Regions from separate parts of the Vibrio chagasii genome, predicted to be linked through region 2. Evidence: predicted binding sites of a transcription regulator. Region 2 holds the regulator's gene; each other region holds the start of a gene.
The links. Region 2 encodes PurR, which represses purine synthesis genes. Its sites were predicted from a motif close to TNANGNAAACGTTTNCNTNA; they were not measured.
Positions count from the first base shown of each region.

Region 1: the regulator PurR is predicted to act here: its motif matches at 984-1,003, upstream of purL (phosphoribosylformylglycinamidine synthase).
Region 3: the regulator PurR is predicted to act here: its motif matches at 784-803, upstream of OCV52_RS17055 (formate--tetrahydrofolate ligase).

Region 1 covers NZ_AP025465.1:751,607-753,885, forward strand. The annotation lists gene mltF (membrane-bound lytic murein transglycosylase MltF) at 1-848, opposite strand, end outside; gene purL (phosphoribosylformylglycinamidine synthase) at 1,178-2,279, shown strand, end outside.
Region 2 covers NZ_AP025465.1:2,220,888-2,223,166, forward strand. The annotation lists gene torD (molecular chaperone TorD) at 1-624, shown strand, start outside; gene purR (HTH-type transcriptional repressor PurR) at 941-1,945, shown strand; cyclic di-GMP riboswitch class I at 2,116-2,201, shown strand.
Region 3 covers NZ_AP025466.1:258,007-260,285, forward strand. The annotation lists gene OCV52_RS17050 (inosine/guanosine kinase) at 1-562, shown strand, start outside; gene OCV52_RS17055 (formate--tetrahydrofolate ligase) at 834-2,279, shown strand, end outside.

The DNA.
Region 1 (2,279 bases), 1.5 Mb from region 2:
GCAAGTTCACCGGATTGTTTTAGATTACCGAAGAACTCAATCAGCAATGCGTACAGGCTTTCATCTTCAGACTTCTCTAAGTACCAAGAGATAGGTTGGTCTTCAGTAAGCTCAAACGCCAATGCTACGTCTGGGTACAAACGTTGTGCTAGTGATAGTTCGATAGAATCGGCAACCGTAAATAGGCGCTCGCCCGTCGATACTTCTTTTAGCAGGTCATTGATGTCGGCATTACCTATTGCATCGTAGATGAAGTCATCGTGCGTGTTCTGTAATTGCTTAAGTGTTGGTTCGAAGTGTGAGTCTTTGACCACAACCAAAGAGGGAGTCAGAGTCTCGTTAGGTGACGCGTCTTCTGATTCAGCTTGCGCTTTGATGAATTCAGCCTGGCGTTCGTTTTCAAACTTGATCAGTTGATCTAGGTTTCTTGGACGCCATTGGCCTTTTTTGTACACCACTTGTTGGCTTACGTAGTAATAAGCAGGCGCTGCACGATAAGCTCGCGTCAGTTTGTTGTTTTGCGTTAACCCTGTAGCGATTAGGTCGATCTCGCCTTTCTTTAGGGCGGGGAATAGGCCGGATAGACGGTAAGCCGGTTTAACCTCAAGCTTCACCCCCAGCTCTTGTGCAAACTCACGAGCTAATTCGTAATCGAGACCAGCTGGGCCATCAGGACCAATGTAATAAGAGAGTTGGTTATTTAGAGTTCCGACACGAAGCACACCGCGCTCTCGTATCTGCTCAAGAACACTTTTAGGTTCAGATTCAATCTGGCATGCAGTTAGCCCAAACAGAGCGATAACTAGCAGAAAGAACTTAGACGAAAAGATGAGAGAAAATTTAGGCATCAAAATGAAATCTCGAAAAGTGGAAGCCCCTTTATACCAAACCCCGCAAGGCTGGCAAAGCAGGTTTGATTAAACAGAGGTAAAAGTGGTGATAAATACAGCAAAACTGGCATTTGCGCAGAAACATGAAAAAAATCACGCAAACGGTTGCTTTTGGTGTTACGTCACAAAAAAAAATGCTTTATAATGCGCTCGCATTGAAGAGGTGGGATCGGCATAGGTTTTTAAACCTTCGGGAATAGCTTCGAAGAAAACAGTTAGGTTTTTCCTTTAACCCACTGAATTTATTCCAATATCACCTTAATCAACTGCATAAGAGACCTAAGCACATGAGAATTTTGCGTGGCTCCCCAGCTCTATCTGAGTTTCGTGTTAACAAGCTTTTAGAGCTTTGTCGTGAATTAAGCTTACCTGTAACAGGTATTTACGCTGAGTTTGCCCACTTTGCTGATTTAACAGCAGACCTAGACGCGTCTGAAGTTGAGAAGCTAGAAAAGCTACTGACTTACGGTCCAACGATTGAAGAGCATGAACCTGAAGGTTTATTGCTGCTTGCTACACCTCGTCCAGGTACTATTTCTCCTTGGTCTTCAAAATCTACAGATATCGCACATAACTGTGGCCTAGCGAAAGTATCTCGCCTAGAGCGCGGTACGGCTTTCTACATTGAAACGTCTTCTGAACTTTCTGAGCTTCAACTTGTTGAGCTGAAAGCGATTCTTCACGATCGTATGATGGAAGTGGTTTTCACTGACTTCGAATCAGCAGCAGCATTGTTCACCGTTGCAGAACCAGCACCTTATGCGGAAGTTGATCTTCTTACCGGCGGTCGTAAAGCGCTTGAAGAAGCAAACGTTACCCTAGGTCTTGCACTTGCAGAAGATGAGATTGATTACCTACTTGAAAGCTTTGTCACTAAGCTTGAACGTAACCCGACTGATATCGAGCTAATGATGTTTGCACAAGCGAACTCAGAGCACTGTCGTCACAAGATCTTCAACGCTGATTGGACTATCGACGGCGTTAAGCAAGAAAAATCATTGTTCAAGATGATTAAGAATACGTTTGAAGTGACCCCTGATAACGTTCTGTCTGCTTATAAAGATAACGCAGCTGTTATGACGGGCTCTGAAGTAGGTCGCTTCTTCCCAGATCCAGAAACTCGTCAGTACAACTACCACCAAGAGAAAACACACATCTTGATGAAAGTTGAAACGCACAACCACCCAACGGCTATCTCTCCATGGCCGGGCGCATCGACAGGTTCAGGCGGTGAAATCCGTGATGAAGGCGCGACAGGTATAGGTGGTAAGCCAAAAGCAGGTCTAGTGGCGTTCTCTGTATCTAACCTTAAGATCCCGAACTTTGTTCAACCTTGGGAAACAGATTTTGGTAAGCCAAGCCGTATCGTTACTGCATTGGATATCATGC
Region 2 (2,279 bases):
GAGCAAAGAGCAGAAATTTACTGGTGGTTATCAAGCTTATTCGCCAAAGAGCTCACTCAAGACGAACTTGACCACTACCACTCTGTTGAAATTCGTTCTTTCTTAACTGGTTTAGGCGAAAATGAAACTCTAAAGCCTGCTATTGATAAGTTAGTTGATGCCCTGAACCGCCTACAAACTCGCGAAGATGCACAACTAGAACTGTCTGCTGACTTTTGCGACCTTTTCCTAAAGACAGATAAGCATGGCGCCCTTCCTTATGCTTCAATGTACATCGGTGAAACTGGCCTATTAAACGATATACCAGCGAAAGAGATGGAAGAGATCATGGCTAAGCACAACCTAGTGGTTAACCAAGATCTAAAAGAACCAGCAGACCACATCGCTATCGAACTCGACTTCTTAGGTAACCTAATCATTCGTTCTAATGAAACAGAATCAGAAGAAGTACTAGAAAAATCGTTCGAAGTTCAGCAACAATTTATCGAGCAACAGCTATTAACTTGGATCCCGAAATTCAACGTTAAGTGTCACGATGTTGATGAATTCGGTTTCTACGCTGCTGTATCTTCTCTGCTAATGGCTTTCTGTCAATTAGATGCTCAATATTTAGCTGGTGAATAAGCTTAACTGATGACTAGGTAAATAAATTCCGTAGAATGTGACAATTCACCCGGATTTCTGGGTGAATTGTATTGCGAGTATTTTCTAGTCAGTCTAGAATTGTGACCGCAAACGATAAAATATGAAACATTCACGAAATGCTATGCTTATTAAGTTCAGAGCATTTCGGTGTTAAAACAAGCCGCTCACTAGCGGTTTTTTGTTTTTTAACACTTTAGTACCCAAAGAGCCCTACAAATTTAAGCTCTTAGTTAGGTAGCTTAACGGCTACTTCACTCCGTACTTTGGGGAAAGTAGCTTCTAATAGGATAAAACCATGGCCACTATAAAAGATGTCGCTCGCTTAGCAGGCGTATCAACCACAACCGTTTCTCACGTAATCAACAAAACACGCTTTGTTGCAGAAGCGACTCAAGAAAAAGTAAATAAAGCGGTAGACGAATTAAACTATGCACCAAGTGCTGTTGCTCGTAGTTTGAAGTGTAATTCAACACGAACCATCGGCATGCTAGTGACTCAATCAACCAACCTATTCTTCTCAGAAGTTATCGATGGTGTTGAGAGCTACTGCTACCGTCAAGGTTACACTTTGATCCTGTGTAACACGGGTGGTATCTATGAGAAGCAACGTGACTACATTCGAATGCTTGCAGAGAAACGTGTAGATGGCATCTTGGTTATGTGTTCAGACCTAACTGAAGAACTGAGAGAGATGTTAGACCGTCACGCTGACATCCCTAAAGTAGTCATGGACTGGGGCCCGGAGAGTTCTCAAGCAGATAAGATCATCGATAACTCTGAAGAAGGTGGCTACCTAGCGACTAAATACCTAATCGACCGCGGTCACTCAAAGATTGCTTGTTTAAGTGGCCACTTAGACAAAGCGGCGTGTGTGGAGCGTATCGCTGGTTACAAGCGCGCTTTGGAAGAAGCTAACATTACTGCAAATGACGACATGATCATCGAAGGTAACTTTGAGTGTGATACTGCCGTTCTAGCCGCTGACAAAATTGTTGAGATGGAAGATCGCCCGACAGCTGTATTCTGTTTCAACGATACCATGGCACTAGGCTTGATGAGCCGCCTACAGCAGAAAGGCATCTGTATCCCTGAAGATATCTCTATCATTGGCTACGATAACATCGAACTGGCTGAGTACTTCTCTCCACCATTGACTACCGTTCACCAACCGAAGCGCCGTGTCGGTAAGAACGCCTTCGAAATTCTGCTTGAGCGTATTAAAGACAAAGACCATGAAAAACGCGTCTTCGAAATGCACCCAGAAATTGTTGAACGTAGTACAGTTAAAACGTTAAATTAACTGATAAATTGAGTTTATTTTCATCAAGCGCACCTTTGGGTGCGTTTTTTTTATCAGCAACTAAAATAAACCTAGTTTCATATGATAAAGATCATTAATTGAAGCAACATCACACTTTGAAATAACAAGTGTGAGCCTCATTCAACAAAAACTTTATTCTATTCAATCAGTCACGCACAGGGCAAATCACTTGAAAAGGTGAGACGCAAAGCTTCCGGCCTAAACCACTCGTTGGTATGGTAGCGGGGTTACCGATGGCAAAATGCAGTAACTACTAATAATTTAGTAATTTACGGCTTATTGACAATGTAATTGCAACATTTTGCTAATCTCT
Region 3 (2,279 bases), on a different replicon from region 2:
GACCATCGTTGCGATGAATGAAGACGAAGGTGAAGCGTTAACAGGCGAAAAAGATCCACTTCTTGCAGCGAACAAAGCTCTAGAGTGGGTTGACCTAGTACTGTGTACTGCTGGTCCAATCGGCCTTTACATGGCAGGTTACACAGACGAGCTAGCCAAACGCGAAACTACGCTTCCACTATTGCCAGGTCATATCCCTGAGTTCAACAAGTACGAATTCAGCCGTGCAATGCGCAAACAAGACTGTGAAAACCCGGTAAAAGTGTACTCTCACATTGGCCCATACCTTGGTGGTCCATTAGAGATTAAGAACACTAACGGTGCTGGTGATGGCGCACTTTCAGCTCTGTTACACGACATGGCAGCAAACAGCTACCACTTCGTTAACGTACCAAACTCAGAGAAACACGAGCACGCGTGTCTAACGTACTCTTCACTGTCTCAAATTTGTAAGTACGCAAACCGCGTAAGTTACGAAGTATTAACACAGCACTCTCCTCGCCTTTCTCGCGCATTACCAGAACGCGAAGATAGCTTAGAAGAAACATACTGGGATCGTTAATCCACGTTACTTATTACGTGAGTTACCTTTCCTATCTTAAAGGGCTGCGATATGCAGCCCTTTTTGTATTCAGCGTAAATGTGTGGACTTAATGCAAAATCAAATCGAATATTTTGCTCATTGAAGATTTGATCTCGCGCAATGACTCTTCAAATCTGTTATCTTCCAGCACATAATTCCTGTGGTTTGCCTTTACTTAGCAAATTTATACAGTATCATCGCCACGCAAACGTTTACGTACCACCTTTCGGTTCTGATATAAGGATCAAATATGCAGTCTGATATCGATATTTGTCGCTCTACTCCCCTTAAAAACATCAGTGAGGTTGCCAAGCACGCTGGCCTACAAAACAATGAACACCAGCCATTAGGGCAATATAAATCGAAGGTGTATCTCAAATCACTTGAACGCTTATCAGAGAAACCTGACGGAAAACTGGTTGTTGTGACTGCGATTACGCCCACACCACTCGGTGAAGGTAAGACAGTAACGACCATCGGGTTAGCGCAAGGGCTTGCCAAGATTAACCAATCAGCAATGGCGTGTATTCGCCAGCCTTCAATGGGCCCAGTATTCGGTGTTAAAGGTGGTGCTGCTGGCGGTGGTTACTCTCAAGTTGCGCCTATGGACGAATTAAACCTTCACCTGACTGGCGACATTCACGCCGTAACAGCCGCTCATAACCTTGCCTCTGCAGCAATCGATGCACGTTTCTATCACGAACAACGTGAAGGCTTAGAAGCTTTTGAGGCGCGCTCTGGCTTGAAAGCCTTGGATATCGATTCCAGCAGAATTGTTTGGAGACGTGTACTCGATCATAATGATCGCGCATTACGTATGATCACGGTGGGTAAAAACGAATCTGATAAAACGATCAACGGTTATGAACGCGAAGACGGATTTGATATCTCAGCGGCCTCAGAGCTTATGGCTATTTTAGCACTGGCCGATGACCTTCAAGACTTACGTCAACGTATTGGTCGGGTTGTTCTTGCCTACAATAATCAAGGTCTAACTTTAACCGCAGACGACTTTGGTGTCGCTGGTGCAATGACAGTGACGATGAAAGACTCCATTGAGCCGACATTGATGCAAACGCTTGAAGGCGTTCCAACCCTAATCCACGCCGGTCCATTCGCAAACATCGCCCATGGCAACTCATCAATTATTGCCGATAAGATTGCGCTAAAACTGAGTGACTTTGTGGTGACTGAAGGCGGTTTTGGTTCTGATATGGGCTTCGAAAAAGCATGCAATATCAAAGCGAAAGCTTCCAATAAGAAGCCCGACTGTGCGGTAGTTGTTGCGACATTGCGTGGGTTAAAGGCGAACTCGGGTTTATATGACTTGAGACCTGGTAATCCACTAACAGATTCAATCTTCAGTGATGACCAAGATGCACTAATTGCTGGTTTCGAAAACCTAAAATGGCACATCAACAACGTTAAGCAATACGGCGTGCCTACTGTTGTTGCCATTAACCGATTCCCACAGGATTCAGAGCAAGAACTCGCTACGTTGAAACAAATGATCACAGAATTTGATAGCAAGGTAACAGTAGAAGTCAGTGAAGCGTTTGGCAAAGGCGGTGACGGTGTCACTCCACTCGCTCATGCCGTGGTCAAAGCATGCCAAAGTGATAGTGAATTTAAACCACTGTATCGATCAGAGCAAAGCTTAGAAGAGAAACTGATGGCGGTTGCGGAAATCGGTTAT